DNA from 3 places in the Vreelandella sp. 162(4c) genome. Region 3 is predicted to be linked to each of the others. Evidence: predicted binding sites of a transcription regulator. Region 3 holds the regulator's gene; each other region holds the start of a gene.
What was found. Region 3 encodes sigma-54, which starts transcription at its own class of promoters, with help from an activator protein. Its sites were predicted from a motif close to TGGCACNNNNNTTGCTNT; they were not measured.
Positions count from the first base shown of each region.

Region 1: a site for sigma-54 is predicted at 2,754-2,771, ahead of glnL (nitrogen regulation protein NR(II)). Genes of this name have one in related genera too.
Region 2: a site for sigma-54 is predicted at 2,425-2,442, ahead of urtA (urea ABC transporter substrate-binding protein). Genes of this name have one in related genera too.

Region 1 is NZ_CM176981.1:2,273,099-2,278,632, reverse strand. Features, by position in the region: gene AC4EYZ_RS10420 (hypothetical protein) at 1-91, opposite strand, end outside; gene glnA (glutamate--ammonia ligase) at 625-2,031, shown strand; gene AC4EYZ_RS10410 (hypothetical protein) at 2,144-2,269, opposite strand; gene AC4EYZ_RS10405 (DUF4124 domain-containing protein) at 2,219-2,371, shown strand; gene AC4EYZ_RS10400 (hypothetical protein) at 2,308-2,481, shown strand; gene glnL (nitrogen regulation protein NR(II)) at 2,840-3,898, shown strand; gene ntrC (nitrogen regulation protein NR(I)) at 3,895-5,322, shown strand.
Region 2 is NZ_CM176981.1:2,920,787-2,926,320, forward strand. Features, by position in the region: gene AC4EYZ_RS13515 (tripartite tricarboxylate transporter TctB family protein) at 89-571, shown strand; gene AC4EYZ_RS13520 (tripartite tricarboxylate transporter permease) at 626-2,128, shown strand; gene urtA (urea ABC transporter substrate-binding protein) at 2,558-3,919, shown strand; gene urtB (urea ABC transporter permease subunit UrtB) at 4,163-5,534, shown strand, end outside.
Region 3 is NZ_CM176981.1:480,977-486,510, forward strand. Features, by position in the region: gene lptA (lipopolysaccharide transport periplasmic protein LptA) at 1-27, shown strand, start outside; gene lptB (LPS export ABC transporter ATP-binding protein) at 39-788, shown strand; gene AC4EYZ_RS02215 (RNA polymerase factor sigma-54) at 918-2,333, shown strand; gene hpf (ribosome hibernation-promoting factor, HPF/YfiA family) at 2,431-2,739, shown strand; gene AC4EYZ_RS02225 (PTS sugar transporter subunit IIA) at 2,744-3,214, shown strand; gene rapZ (RNase adapter RapZ) at 3,302-4,234, shown strand; gene AC4EYZ_RS02235 (HPr family phosphocarrier protein) at 4,280-4,549, shown strand; gene pmbA (metalloprotease PmbA) at 4,566-5,534, opposite strand, start outside.

The DNA of each region.
Region 1 (5,534 bases), 1.8 Mb from region 3:
CGGCGACACCGGATTCACGTATGGATTTTAAGTGGCGTGGCAACATTTCACCCGTCACCATGGCATCAACGATAAAGCAGACCGATCCCATTTGCCGACTCCGATTGTGAGCAAATCTATCAAATTGTAATTTATTGTAGTATCTGGTTTATTTGCGTAGCAAGTAAAAAAATTTGCGAGCTAAAAAACAGCGCTAAGTATGACTTGTGCACTTTAATGGGGCGCGCGGCATTATTTTTGTTATATTTTGGTGCATAAGAGGTTTTTTAGACGGTTCAGAATAGCCTGTTGCGCCGTTATGCGTCATCAAGAGGCATTCGAAGCCATTTTTTAATGTTTATAAAACAGATAGTTGTTGTTTTTTTATGCCATATTGGTGCAGTGTTGGCATGTTCTCTGCATTGTATTTGCAAGCGGCTAGCGGGCCGTAGGCATAAGCCCTGCGGCGTGCTAAAACGATAGCCGGTCTGAAATGCTCGCTGAGCGATTTGTTAACCAATGTCAGGCAAACGTTGAGCGAACAAGAATGACAAACGTGCGGTTTAGCACGTATTTTGTCGAACAACACTTTTATCGGTAGCTTACTGTCGTTAGCTTTAAGCCACGCTCATACCGGAGGACACTATGTCAGCCAAGACTCTCGCGCTAATTGAAGAACACGATGTTAAATGGGTAGACCTGCGTTTCACCGACACTCGCGGTAAAGAACAGCACGTGACCGTGCCTGCGCGCGATGTAGACGAAGAATTCTTCGAGAATGGCCAAATGTTCGATGGCTCTTCTATTGAAGGTTGGAAGGGCATTAACGAATCCGACATGATTCTGCGCCCGGAAGATGGTACGGGCTACCTTGACCCCTTCACCGAAGATGCGACGCTGGTGCTGCGCTGTGACATCATCGAGCCGGCCACTATGCAGGGCTATGATCGTGACCCGCGCTCTATCGCTAAGCGCGCAGAAGCTTACCTGCAGTCTACTGGCCTGGGCGACACCGCGTTCTTCGGTCCTGAGCCTGAATTCTTTATTTTTGACGAAGTGCATTGGAAGTCTGATATCCAGGGCTCCATGTACAAAATCACCTCCGACGAAGGCGCTTGGGCAACCGACAGTGTCGTTGAAGGCGGCAACCTTGGCCACCGCCCGCGCGTTAAAGGCGGCTACTTCCCGGTTCCTCCGGTCGATAGCTTCCACGATATTCGTGGCGCAATGTGTAATACCCTGGAAGCGATTGGTCAGACCGTCGAGGTACACCACCACGAGGTTTCCAACGCAGGTCAGAACGAAATCGGCGTTAAGTTCAACACGCTGGTGAAGAAAGCTGACGAAGTTCAGGAAATGAAGTACGTGATCCACAACGTGGCCCACGCGTATGGCAAAACGGCCACCTTTATGCCGAAGCCGCTGGTCGGTGATAACGGTTCGGGTATGCACGTTCACCAGTCTTTCTGGAAAGATGGCAACAACCAGTTCGCCGGTGACGAGTACGCTGGTCTGTCTGAAATGGCGCTTTTCTACATCGGCGGCATCATCAAGCACGCCCGTGCCCTGAACGCCTTTACTAACGCTTCTACCAACTCATACAAGCGTCTGGTTCCTGGCTTTGAAGCGCCGGTCATGCTGGCCTACAGTGCCCGCAACCGTTCGGCTTCAATCCGTATTCCTTACACCGCCAGCCCGAAAGGCAAGCGTGTGGAAGCGCGCTTCCCTGATCCGACTGCCAACCCTTACCTGGCGTTCTCTGCCATGTTGATGGCGGGTATCGACGGTATCAAAAACAAGATCCACCCTGGCGATGCCATGGACAAAAACCTGTACGACCTGCCGCCAGAAGAAGGCAAGTCAGTACCGACTGTGGCGCACAGCCTGGATCAAGCACTGGAAGCCCTCGACGCTGACCGTGCGTTCTTGACCGAAGGTGGCGTGTTCACCGACGAAATGATCGATGCCTACATCGACCTCAAGATGGAAGAAGTGGAGCGTATTCGTATGACCACTCACCCCATCGAGTTTGATATGTACTACAGTTGTTAAGTACAGCTGTTAAGTACAGCTGCTAATCAGCGTTCCTCGCCTCTGGCTGTTACTATCAGCCAGGCGGTGGTAACAATGATTGCCAATAGAACCCCGCTACGGCGGGGTTTTTTTATTGCTGGGAGGCTGAGAAGCGTGCCAGAGGGGCGATGAGCAGTGTGCTGGTAGCTCTCTTGGGCGTGGGGGAGTGGGTGGCACGGCGTTCGGGCAGGCGGTGTATCGGGTGACCGATCAGCACGGCAACGTTACCTTTACCGATAACCCAAGCAGCCCTTTATGCCCTGCGACCACTTTTCCATCGCTCTGCCCCAGCAAGGCGCACAGGTGGAAGAGGGAATGACCGTGGTGGAGGTGGTTATTGCGCCACCGTTGCGCGACGACCATCAGGTACGGCTGTTGGTGAATGGCGAGATTAGCCAGAAAGCGCGCACAGCGATGTCTTCTGGTTAACGTGCCTGCCGCAAGGGGGCACGAGATCCAGGCAGAATGCTGGAGAGCAGCCAGCGTTTACAGCACCGCACGGCAGCGGTGACGATTACGGTTCCTTAAGAGCGCTTTAATAAACGCGATCAAAAAAACAGCCCTAAGTATTACCTACCAAAACCTGGGTGCACTAAAGTGGTGCATGAGCAGGAGCATTTGGCACGGCAAGTGCGCTAAAACGATTCGCGCTCTTTCGCTGCGATGCCCGCAAGCCGTGCAAATGGACATAAACGTATAGTTGGCGCGCTTTTTGCAGCTCCCTCATTGATCATCCACCTGTAGGTCTGTATCGGCGATGGAAGACGCGATTTTTCAGGACACCACCATGCATCAGCGTTTGCTTGAGCATCTCACCACAGCGGTATTGCTGCTAGACGGCGAACTGCGTGTGCGATGGATGAACCCTGCCGCTGAAGCGTTGTTAGCGGTCAGCCTTAGCCGTGTTCACGGCATCAGCCTGGATACGCTACTTGGCGGGGATGTAAGCATTGACGAAGTATTGGCCAAGGCGCGGGATGCGTTTCACCCCTATACCCAGCGTGAAGCACGCATTACCCCGTTGAATAGCGAACCGCTCACGGTGGACTACACGGTGACGCCCTTATCCGACGATGAGCTGTTACTGGAAGTAGAGCCGCGGGATCGGCTGATGCAGATCTCCCGAGAAGAGGCGCTAACCACACGCCAGGAGACCATCAAGGTGCTCGCCCGCGGGCTCGCCCATGAAGTCAAAAACCCGCTGGGTGGCATTCGCGGGGCAGCACAGCTACTAGAGCGTGATCTAGACGACCCGGCGCTGCGCGAATATACCCATATCATTGTTGAAGAGGTGGATCGGCTGCGCGACCTGGTCGACTCCATGCTCGGCCCTAACCGGATGCTTAAACACGAGCCAGTCAACATCCATAAGGTGCTGGAGCGAGTGCGGGCGCTGCTGATTGCCGAACACCCTAGTGTGACAATCAGCCGTGATTACGACCCCAGCTTGCCCGATCTTTCCGGCGATGAATCGCAAATGATTCAGGCGGTGCTCAATGTGGCGCGCAATGCGGTACAGGCCATGAGCGATGCACAAACGCCGGAGCCCACTTTAATACTACGCACCCGTGCCCGTCGCCAGTTTACGCTTGGCGCCGAACGTCACCGGCTGGTCAGTGAAGTCGCCGTGATCGATAACGGCCCCGGCATTCCCGATACGCTGCAGGAAACACTGTTTTATCCCATGGTGTCGGGACGCGCGGAAGGCAGCGGCCTTGGGCTCTCTATTGCCCAGTCGATTTTGCACCAACATCAAGGATTGATTGAATGCGATTCACGTCCTGGACACACCGAATTTCGTTTACTGATTCCCATGGTTATTAATTTCACCGGAGAAGCGTCATGACTGAGGCTGCACGTAATGATGTTGCGCGGGTGGTCATTGTCGATGATGACCGCGCTATCCGCTGGGTGCTGGAGCGCGCCTTGGCGCAACCCGACCTTGACGTTGAGTGTATCGAGCGCGCCGACGTTGCCCTGACACGTTTGTTGGAAAACCCACCCGACGTGCTGGTTACCGATATTCGTATGCCAGGTATCGACGGGCTGGATCTAATGTCCCGGGTACGCGAAGCGCATCCTGACCTGCCGGTGATCGTGATGACCGCGCACTCCGACCTGGACAGCGCCGTGGCCTCGTATCAGGGCGGGGCATTTGAATACCTGCCCAAGCCGTTCGATGTTGACGAGGCCCTGGCGCTGGTACGTCGCGCCGTGGCTCACGCCCGTGAACGCCAGCGTCCGGTGACCGTGCCGGAAGGCTTGAACGCCGAAATTATCGGTGAAGCGCCCGCCATGCAGGAGGTGTTCCGTGCCATTGGTCGCCTCTCGCACTCCCACATCACGGTGTTGATTAATGGGGAGTCGGGAACCGGCAAAGAGCGCGTTGCCCAGGCACTCCATCAGCATAGCCCTCGTGCGGGCAAGCCGTTTATTGCCCTCAATATGGCGGCGATTCCCCGTGATTTGATTGAGTCTGAGCTGTTTGGTCACGAGAAGGGGGCTTTTACCGGGGCGACCCAGCAGCGCCAGGGGCGGTTTGAGCAAGCCAACGGCGGTACGCTATTTTTAGACGAAATAGGCGATATGCCCGCTGAAACCCAAACGCGGCTACTGCGCGTGCTGGCCGATGGAGAGTTCTATCGCGTTGGCGGGCATACGCCGGTCAAAGTGGATGTGCGCATTATTGCTGCCACCCACCAAAACCTAGAAGTGTTGGTGGATGACGGCCGCTTCCGGGAGGATTTGTTCCACCGCCTGAACGTGATCCGTATTCACCTGCCCAAGCTTGCCGAGCGCCGCGAAGATATCCCTCGTTTAACGCGGCACTTTTTAGCTGAAGCGGCGAAAGAGCTGACGACCGATATCAAGGTGCTGACCAGCGAAGCGGAAGCCCACCTAACGCGTTTGCCGTGGCCCGGCAACGTGCGGCAGTTAGAAAATATCTGCCGTTGGCTCACCGTGATGGCATCAGGGCGTGAGATTCTGGTTGAAGATCTACCGCCGGAGCTGCGTTCACCCAGCGCTTCTGAAAGCAGCGCCCACGGCGATTGGCGCACGGCGTTTCGTGACTGGGCGGATCATGCCCTGGCCGAAGGCCATACCCATCTACTGGAAGAAGCGGTGCCCGATTTTGAGCGGATTCTGATTGAGACAGCGCTAAAACATACCGGCGGGCGCAAAGGGGAAGCCGCCGAGCTGCTGGGCTGGGGGCGCAATACGCTCACGCGTAAACTGAAAACACTGCTACCGGCACTCGCTGACGAGTAAACGTTAGGAGCCTGTCTGGCTTAACACTGATCTACTGCGAATCCCGGTATTTTGGCCAACTTTATTCGATCGATTTCGTTAAATAGCACGCTATTCGCCTCAATCGATCGATAAATTTGGCTCAAAATTCGTGCTTCTCGCGACGATCGGCCAAGCCAGACAGGCTCCTAGTCGCCAGCGAGTATATATACCGCATCGGCTAGGGTGGTGGG
Region 2 (5,534 bases), 2.4 Mb from region 3:
CAGTCGCCCAAGCGTGGCTGGGCGTCTCCCGCGGTTAACAATATGCGTTAACCGCGGGAGACGTGTTGGCTCCTTCGGAGAGATTCCTATGACTCGTTTAAATACCAATCAGTGGTTAGCACTGGTGTTTGCGGTATTGGCTGTTGGCTATATCGCGATGGCGTGGCAGATCCCTACCTTTCCTCTGCCGCGCCCGGTCGATTCTGACCTGTTTCCTAAAGTATTAGGCTTCTCGCTACTGATCCTGTCGGTGTTTCTATTTTTTGAGAAACCCACCCCGATAGCCGGTGCCGATGAAGTCGACGAAGAGGCGCAGCACGGGCCGCTGCTACTGACGCCCTGGGCGCGGGTCATCGTGACTTCGTTGGCGATTGCCGCCTACGCGCTATTGCTGGTGCCGCTGGGTTTTGTACTTGCTTCTACGCTGCTCTGCGTTGGATTGACGGCCTACTACGGCTATCGCCGCCATGGGGTCAACCTCGCTACGTCGCTGGGGGTAGTGCTAGCGCTCTACCTGACCATGACGAAGGTGATGGATGTTTACCTGCCCACTGGCTTGCTGCCTTTCTAAACAAAGCCTTGTTAGCAGGTCTTTCCGCTAGCAGTTCTTAAGAGAGTAATTCCCATGGATGCCTTCAATAATTTGATGTACGGCTTTGGCATCGCGCTTGAGCCAATCAATATTGCCTACGTATTTGCCGGTGTATTTGCTGGCACCATTATCGGCATGCTGCCGGGCCTTGGCCCTATCAGTGCACTTGCCCTGATGATTCCTATCACCTTTGCCATGGAACCCTCGTCGGGTTTGATCCTGATGGCAGGGGTTTACTACGGCGCCATCTTCGGTGGCTCTACTTCCTCGATTCTGCTCAACGCCCCCGGCGTTGCGGGTACCGTAGCAACCTCCTTTGACGGCTACCCGATGGCCAAAAAAGGTCTGGCGGGTAAAGCGCTGGCGATTGCCGCCTACTCGTCATTTGTGGGCGGTACGGTATCGGTTATTTTCTTGATGCTGGTGGCTCCGCTGCTTTCCAAAGTGGCCGTAAGCTTTGGCCCTTCCGAGTACTTTGCACTGATGGTGCTGGGCTTAACCGCCGTGGTCTCGCTGTCGGATAAATCGCTGATCAAGGGGCTGATTGCCGCCGTGGTGGGGGTAATTATCTCGATTGTGGGTATCGATATGCAGACCGGTACCGAGCGTTTTACCTTCGGCTCCGTTCAGCTTCTCGACGGTATCGACTTCCTGGTGGTGGCGCTGGGGATTTTTGCGCTTGCCGAGGTGTTCTACATGCTGCTGCGCGGCGGTGGTGGCAAAGAGGCGCCGCGTAATGCGATTGGCTCGCTGAAACTGACTCGTAGCGAAGTCAAAGAGATCGCTGGCCCCGTTGGCCGCAGCTCGGTGTTGGGCTTCTTCACCGGCGTTCTGCCGGGGGCTGGCGCGACCATTGGTTCGTTCCTGGGTTACAGCATGGAAAAACGCATTGCCAAAGATGGCGACACCTTTGGGCAGGGCAATATCAAAGGCGTGGCCGCGCCGGAAGCGGCCAACAACGCCGCCTGTACCGGCTCCTTTGTGCCGCTGTTGACGCTGGGTGTACCGGGTTCGGGTACCACCGCAGTACTGCTGGGTGCCCTGCTGGTCATGGGGGTCAATCCCGGCCCAATGATGCTGACAGAGCGTCCGGACGTGTTCTGGGGCGTGGTTGCCAGTATGTATATCGGTAATATCTTCCTGCTGGTGCTTAACCTGCCGTTGATACCGCTGATCGCCAAGATTCTTGATCTGCCCAAGCCGCTACTGCTGTCGCTGATTTTGATCTTCTGCATGATCGGCGTCTACGGCATGAGCTTCAGTGTGTTTGATCTGTTGCTGCTGCTCGGTTTTGGCCTGGTGGGCCTGGGTATGCGCCTGTTTGGTTTCCCCGCGGCGCCGCTGATTTTAGCGCTGATTCTGGGCAACATTATGGAAGAGTCCTTGCGTCGCGCGCTGCAGATCTCCGGTGGCGACTGGATGACCTTTATCGACAAGCCTATCTCGCTTGGCCTACTGGTCGTCGCCTTGCTGTCGCTTGGTCTGCCGTTACTGAAAAAACGCCGTAAGAAAATTCCACCCGACGTGGCTGTTTAACGCCACTACTTAAAGGGTGAATAGCAAGGAGCCTTGGTGATGCCAAGGCTCCTTTTTTAACTGCTTTTTAACTGACAACAAAGAGTGAGTTGTAACTAATAAGTAAGTATTACGTTACTGATCTGTATTCAAAAAAGCTCAAGTACTTAGTTGGTGCACTGGATTTTATTGGTGCATTGTGAGGGTGCTTTAGATGCGTTCTTGTGCTTTATTTTGGTGCATACGGTGAGTGTTGAGATTTCCTGATGATTATTAAGTGGCTGATTAAAGAGCTATAAGACAACTTTGTGTCAATCTGGCGCATCCCTTGCAAGTGTTAATGGCTAGTGGACGTATTGGGGAGCTAACACAACAACCCCAAGTGCGAAGCCAATCATCAAGCCTCGGTCATAACAAACCCCAGCCATAAGGGGTGCAAGGAGATTAACAATGAACACTCTCAAACGCTCGACACACCCTCGCCCCTTCCTTTCAAGTGGCCGTTTCGCGACCGCTTTACTCACCGCTGCCATCATGGGGGCCAGCACCCAAGCCATCGCCCAAGACGATGACCCGATCAAAGTCGGTATCCTGCACTCGCTTTCCGGCACCATGGCGATTAGTGAGACCGTCCTCAAAGACACCGTCGAAATGCTTATTGAGCAGCAGAACGAAGCCGGTGGTTTGCTCGGCCGTCAGTTAGAAGCCGTGGTGGTTGATCCCGCGTCTAACTGGCCGCTGTTTGCCGAACGCGCCCGGGAGCTACTAGACCAGGAAGAAGTGGACGTGATTTTCGGCAACTGGACGTCGGTTTCGCGTAAATCCGTACTGCCCGTCGTAGAGGAGCTCAACGGGCTGCTGTTCTACCCGGTGCAGTATGAAGGCGAAGAGTCTTCTGAAAACGTCTTCTACACCGGCGCAGCGCCTAACCAGCAGGCGATTCCTGCGGTTGAATACCTTATCAACGAAGTCGGTATCGAGCGCTTTGCGCTAGTGGGTACCGACTATGTCTACCCGCGCACTACCAATCGTATCCTCGAGGCCTTCCTCAAGGATGAACACGGCATCGCGGATGAGGACATCATGGTCAACTACACGCCGTTCGGTCACTCCGATTGGCAGAACATCGTGGCAGAAATTCGCCGCTTCGGTGAAGAGGGTAAACCGACCGCCGTAATCTCGACGGTTAACGGCGACGCCAACGTGCCATTCTATACCGAGCTCTCCAACCAGGGTATCGACGCTGCCGATATTCCCGTCATCGCCTTCTCGGTGGGTGAGCAGGAGCTTACCGGTATTGATACCGGCCCGCTGGTGGGCCACCTGGCGGCATGGAACTACTTCATGAGCGTCGATAACGATGACAACTACGACTTTATCGATGCCTGGATTGAGTACACCGGCGACGATATGGCCGTCACCAACGACCCAATGGAAGCGCACTACATCGGCTTCAACATGTGGGCCGAAGCGGTTCGCAAAGCGGGCACGACAGACGTCGATACGGTGAAAGACGCCATTATCGGTGTGACCGTACCTAACCTCTCCGGCGGTTATGCGGCGATGATGCCCAACCACCACATCACCAAGCCGGTGCTGATCGGTGAGATTCAGGACAACGGTCAGTTCGATATCGTTTGGCAGACGCCGTCTACCGTGGCGGGCGACGCCTGGTCTGACTACCTGCCTGGCTCCCGTGACCTGATTGCCGATTGGCGCAAGCCGATGGAGTGCGGCAACTTCAACGTCGTGAACGGCTCGTGCGGTGGCAGCACCGCAGCAGAAGAAGCCGAAGCGGCGCTCGCTGAGTAAGCACGTCTATCGCAGTGGAAATAACTTCTTTTAAAACTGCCCGCTCGCTGGTGCTAGGGCAGGCTGAAGCGAGGGTCTTTTGCCATGGCCGGAAAGGTTCCTTACTATTCCGGCATTTCCGCCATCCATGGCGGTCAGATGGCAAAAGTAGCGCCCAAGGATGGGTTTACAGCGCCCTCGCGGAAGCCTGCGCTGGCACCGATATATTCAGTTACCCTCTTAGATAACCAAAGGAAGAACCCCATGAGGCGTTTCCTTTCCTTAGGGCTGCTGTGCCTACTGTTGTTAAGCATCACAGTGACCGCCCAAGCACAAACGAGCTCCACGAATACTGCCGACGATGCGGCCGCGCTCGAACTGTTGGAGGCGCTGGACGTTGAGTCTTACGCCGCCAAAGGCGACGCGATCACCGCCATTTTGCAAAGCGATGACGAACGCGCCCGAGACTGGCTGCAGGCCTTGCTGGATGGCCGCTTGCAGCGTACCGAAGATGGCCGGTTCGTGCTGGTGCTCGAGAACCGCGGCCGCGACTGGCCGGTGGCCGATGTCCTAACCGGCGAAGCGTTGGGCGAGATGTCCCGCCGTGACCTGGAGCGTATTGGCATCAACAACAACCTACGTAATCAACTGCGCAGCGCCATCGCGGTAGTTGACCTCTACTCACCTAACGTGGAGCGCCGCCGTACCTCGGCCGAGCGCCTGTTAGGTGAAGTAGATGGTGAGCTGGTGCCCACCCTCGACGACTTGATCGAACAGGAAGAGGACGAGCAGGTGCGCTACCGGCTGACTCAGGCCGTGGCGATCTACCGTGCTGAAGCGGGCGAAATGGCTGGGGTCGAAGCGCTGGACGGCAGCCTACACCCCCGTTCCCGCGTGGCATTGAGCCGGGCAGTCAATAGCGATGATCCCGTCGTCGCCAATGCCGCTGCCGCTTCTCTGGCGGGCATTGAGCAGCAACTCAAAATCAATCGTGGTCTGGAAACGCTCTATTTCGGCTTGAGCCTCGGCTCAGTGCTGGTGCTAGCTGCCATTGGTCTGGCGATCACCTTCGGGGTCATGGGCGTGATCAACATGGCCCACGGCGAGCTGATGATGCTGGGCGCCTACACCACCTGGGCGATGCAGCAACTGCTGCCCGGCCAGCCTGGGCTGGCGTTGATTCTATCGATTCCCGCAGGCTTTATGGTCGCTGCTCTGGCGGGTGTGGCGATCGAGCGCGGTGTTATCCAGTTCCTCAAAGGCCGCCCGCTGGAGACGCTGCTGGCGACCTTTGGTATCAGTTTGATTCTGCAGCAGCTGGTGCGCACGGTGATTTCACCGCTTAACCGCACCGTGATTACCCCGGAGTGGATGAGCGGTTCACTGGTGGTTAACGATGCACTCTCATTAACGCTAAACCGCATGTACGTGCTTGGCTTTGCGCTGGTGGTGTTTGCCGGGCTGATGCTGATTATGCGTCGTACCCGGCTGGGGCTTGAGGTACGTGCGGTGACTCAAAACCGCGCCATGGCACGCTCCATGGGCATTCGTGCCACTCGTGTGGATATCATGACTTTTGCGCTAGGTTCGGGTGTGGCCGGGCTTGCCGGTGTCGCGCTCTCCCAGCTCACCAACG
Region 3 (5,534 bases):
CGCATGACCCTTCAGCCTGAACAATAGGGAGCCTAGCTGTGGCCACTGCAGACACTGCGCCGATCAAAACCCTTTATGCCCACCACCTGGCTAAAAGCTACAAACGCCGCCGAGTGGTCAAAGACATCAATCTGGAGATATCCCAAGGCAGTGTCGTTGGCCTTTTGGGCCCCAACGGCGCGGGCAAAACCACCTCATTTTATATGATTGTTGGGCTGGTCAAATCCGACGCTGGCAAGGTGGGTATCGACGATGTGGATTTAACGCGCGCCCCCATGCACGAGCGCGCAGCCGCGGGGATTGGCTATCTACCTCAAGAGGCGTCTATTTTCCGCAAACTCTCGGTTGCCGAGAATATTATGGCGATACTCGAGACCCGCAAAGAGCTTAACCGCAGCGACCGCGAACAGCGCCTGGAAGCGCTACTCGAAGACTTCCATATCACCCATATTCGCGACAACCTGGGCATGAGCCTTTCGGGCGGCGAGCGCAGGCGTGTAGAAATAGCCCGCTCGCTAGCCACAGAGCCCGCTTTTATTCTGCTCGATGAGCCTTTTGCGGGCGTTGACCCCATCTCGGTAGGTGAGATTAAAACCATCATTCGTGCACTGAAACAGCGCCATATCGGCGTGCTGATCACCGATCACAACGTGCGTGAAACACTAGACATTTGCGATACCGCCTATATCGTCGGCGATGGGCAAATCATCGCCAGTGGCTCGCCCGCCTCGATTCTCACCAACCAAAAAGTAAGGGATGTGTATTTGGGCGCCGATTTTCGCCTGTAATGTTTTTGCCTTAATTGCCCCTAAATAGCGCTTTAAAACAACTTTACGACCAATGGCATGCTTATTGCACTTGCGCCAAGCACTCACTCGCACTAGGGTGGAGCATTCTGATTAACGAGTGGTTCTCAGATGGTCATGAAAGCTTCTCTCCAACTGCGTATCGGCACACAGCTGACCATGACGCCCCAGTTGCAGCAGGCCATTGCGCTGCTGCAACTCTCTACGCTGGATCTTCGTCAAGAAATTCAGCAGGCCCTCGATGCCAATCCCATGCTGGAGCAGGAAGATGAATTTAGTGAACAGGCTGTCAGCGAGCCTAAGGAAGAAGAGTGGTCAGAGAGCATCCCTACTGAGCTCTCGGTAGATAGCGACTGGTCAGATACCTATCAAGATATGGGAAGCCAGGGGGGCAGCAGCAGCGAAGGCCCCGACTTTGAGCGCCAGGCAGCCGGGCAGAGCCTTCATGGCCACCTGCTGTGGCAACTCGCCATGACCGATTTTAGCGCTCGCGAGCAGCTTGTCGCGGAAAGTTTAATCGACGCGCTAGACGCCAACGGCTACCTGACCCAGCCGCTCAACGACATCCGTGAAGGGCTTCGTGCCCAGGGCATTGACGGGCTAAGCCAGCGCGAAGTGGAAACCATTCTACTCAAGCTCCAGCAGTTTGAGCCGACCGGCATATTTGCCCGTGACTTGCGTGAATGCTTGATGCTGCAGCTCGCCGCTCTCCCCGATGATACGCCACTGCTGGTTCCCGCCCGCCGCTTGGTGCGGCAGTTTCTCGAAGCGCTTGGCAAAGACGATATGCGTCTGCTGAAACGCCGTCTAGGGCTCGACGACGAACAGCTGGCCGATGTCATCCTGCTTATTCGCAGCCTAGACCCACGCCCAGGCAGCGCCTACGGCGACACCGATGACAGCTATGTCACCCCCGATCTAGTCGTCCGCCACGATAATGAAGGCTGGCATTTAGAGCTCAACCCCGAGGCCCTGCCACGGCTGCGCATTCAGCCCGACTACGCCAGCTTGATTAAGCGTGCGGATAAAAGCGATGACAACCAGTTTCTCAAAGAGCACTTGCAGGAAGCGCGCTGGTTGATCAAGAGCCTCTCTAGCCGAAACGATACGCTGCTGCGTGTTGGTCGCGAAATCATTACCCGCCAGATTGGCTTTTTAGAGCACGGCGAAGAAGCCATGAAACCACTGATACTGGCCGACATTGCCGAAGCCGTGGAGATGCACGAGTCGACTATTTCACGGGTAACGACGCAAAAATATATCCATACACCCCGTGGTGTGTTTGAACTCAAATACTTTTTCTCAAGCCAGGTGAGCGGTCAAGATGGCGACAGCCACTCCAGCACCGCCATCCGTGCACGACTCAAGAAACTGATTCAAGAGGAGCCGCCCGGCAAGCCGCTTTCAGACAGCCGCTTAGTGACGCTATTAGGCGAAGGAGGGATTCAAGTGGCGCGTCGTACGGTGGCGAAATACCGTGAAGCCATGGGCATTCCCTCTTCCAGTGAACGGCGTCGTTTGCGCTAACTTCGTTAACGTTTCAGGGAAACTCTCGACAAGGGCTTTGCAACGCGGCAAAAAGGGTTACAATCGAAGTACAGTCCGATGGATAAGGAGCACGTCAATGCAAGTAAATATCACTGGTCATCACGTAGAACTGACTGACGCCTTGCGTGACTATGTCAACGAAAAGCTTGAGCGTGTAGAGCGCCATTACGACAATATAACTACGGTGCAAGTCACCTTATCAGTGGAGAAAGAGCGCCAGCAGGCCGCCTGTACGCTGCACGCCGCAGGTGCTGACTTACATGCGGAAGCCCTAGACAGTGATATGTACGCCGCTATCGACGCACTAGCGGACAAAATCGACCGTCAACTCGTTAAACACAAGGAAAAAGCACAAGCTCGCGCCCAAGGCGCCGGTGTGCGTTAATTCAATGACGTTGGAAACCATACTCCCCCCGGAACGCGTTCTGTTCGACGTCCCCGGGGGCAGCAAAAAAAGGGTGCTGGAGTTTTACAGCACCTTTATCGCCCAAAATATCCCCAGCCTGGACAGCCAAGAAGTGTTTAGCCGTTTAATCGGCCGCGAGCGCTTAGGTAGTACGGGTATTGGTAACGGCGTGGCTATTCCTCATGCGCGTAGCCCCCACTGCAACGCCCCTATCGCTGGATTTTTGAAACTGGCTGAAGCGATCGATTTTGACGCTATCGACGGCGACCCGGTAGATCTGGTGTTTGTCCTGTTGGTACCCGAAGAGGCAGATGACACGCATCTCTCACTACTGGGTCAGGTAGCGACCATCATGAATGATGCGGACACGCGCCAGCAACTGCGTAAAGCAGCCAGCCAGCGCGAACTGCTTGAGCTGATTACCGCCAAAATTCGCGAGCAATCAGCGGCCTAAGGGTCTGAAACCCTGTTCAGGGCAGATCACAGCAGGTTATCCGCTCACCACCCTCAACGCAGCTTGATCAAAGCAAAGAGAGACTCTATGCAACTGGTGATCATTAGCGGCCGCTCCGGGTCAGGTAAATCTATCGCCTTGCAAGCGCTGGAAGATCTTGGCTACTACGCGATTGATAACCTCCCAGCTATGTTGCTGGGGTCGTTGGTGGATGAACTGCGTGACCAGGGCGACCGAGCACATTTAGCGGTGAGTATTGATGCCCGCAATTTGCCGGGAGCTCTGGAGCGCCTGCCCTCTTTATTAGACGAGTTGCGCCAGCGTAAAATCGACTTCCAAGTTATTTACCTGACCACCGATGCTCGCATACTGCTTGAGCGTTACTCAGCAACGCGTCGCCGTCATCCGCTGACCCGCGATAGCGAAATGACGCTGGAAGAGGCGATCAATAAAGAAGAGACGACGCTAGAGGATATTCGCGATCTGGCCGATCTATTGATCGATACATCACGATTATCGGTGCACGATTTACGCCGTCGCATTACCGACCAAGTAGCCCATCAGCGGCGCGACAAGCTGACGCTAACGCTGGAATCGTTTGGGTATAAACGCGGCGTACCGTTAGACGCCGACCTGGTCTTCGATGTGCGCTGCCTGCCAAATCCGTACTGGGATCCAACGCTGCGCCAGTTCACTGGCCGCGACGCGGAAATCGTGGCTTTTTTGAACAGCTATCCGATTGTTGATGCCATGAGCGACGACATCTTGGCCTGGCTAGAGCGTTGGCTACCCGCTTACCAGAATAGCCAACGTAGCTACATGACTATCGCGATTGGCTGTACTGGTGGCCAGCACCGCTCGGTCTATATGGCCGAGAAGTTAGCGGAAAAATTGACTCCTAGCATGGGCGAAGTTCAACTTCGCCACCGCGAACTGGGTCTGCACTACACCATAAGCGAACAGTTGGCCGCTCCCCTCGTCAGCGCTTCCACACCTAACGAGCGGCCAGAGACCTCTTAAGCGCGTCTATCCATTAATGACACCACTCGGCGAAAAGGAACCAGGGTGCCAGAACGCATACTTACACTTACCAATCAACGCGGGCTACACGCTCGCGCGGCGACAAAACTGGTCAAATGCGGCCAACAGTTCACGGCAAAAATACGCGTTTACAAACAGCAACAGGCCGCCGACGCCGCCAATATCATGTCACTGCTGATGCTTGCCGCACCTTGTGGCACCGAGCTTAGAATCACCGCCGAAGGCGATGACGCCGAACAGGCGCTTGAAGCGATTCAAGCGCTGTTCGACGCCCGCTTTGAGGAGGATCAGTAAGCCGCCGCTTGGCTTGTTAGTCCCCCGCCACGGTCATGGCATCAATCAACCAGCTACCCGTGTGAACACTGCCACGGGTATCAGTGTCATCGCCAATACCTACTAAGCCAGCAAACATCCGCTCCAGGTTTCCGGCAATGGTGAACTCTTCGACCGGGTACTGCACCTTTCCATTTTCGACCCAAAAACCTGCTGCACCGCGGGAATAGTCACCGGTCACACCGTTGACACCTTGGCCCATCAACTCAGTCACCCAAATACCCCGCCCCATCTCTTGCAACAAGCTTTCGCGTGATTGCAGCGGCGCCGCTAAACGCACGTTACGTGCCCCACCGGCATTGCCCGTGGTTTGCATATCGAGACGACGAGCGCTGTAAGAAGAGAGCATATAGCTGGCAATGCGTCCCTGATCGATAAAGCGATTATTGCGCGTTTGCACGCCCTCGCCATCAAACGGTGAGCTTGCCGTGGCGCCAATCTCCATTGGCCGCTCTTCGAGACTAAACCAGTCGGGAAACAATGGTGTACCGAGCCGGTCGCACAAAAACGAGGCCTGCCGGTAAAGCGCACCACCGGCTAACCCACCGAGCAGGTGGCCAATCAAGCCACTGGCCAACGATGGGTCAAACAGCACCGGAAAGGTGCCCGTTGGCGGCCGTTTAGCACCTAGCCTGCGCAGCGTACGCATCGCGGCTTCGCGCCCCACCTCAGCGGGGTCACGTAGCGCCTTGGGGTCACGGGCAGAGGTGTAGTCATAATCACGCTGCATACCGCTCGCGTCTTGGGCAATCAGCATGCAAGAAAGAGAGTGACTACTGCCCTTTTGGGTACCTAAAAAGCCGTGGCTATTGGCGTAAACGCGCACCCCTTCGCCACTGGAGAGAGACGCGCCATCTGACTGTGAGATGCCGTCAACGTCTCGCCCCGCCTGCTCGCAGGCAAGCGCTAACTCAATCGCCTCATCCGTTGTGAGCGCCCAGGGGTA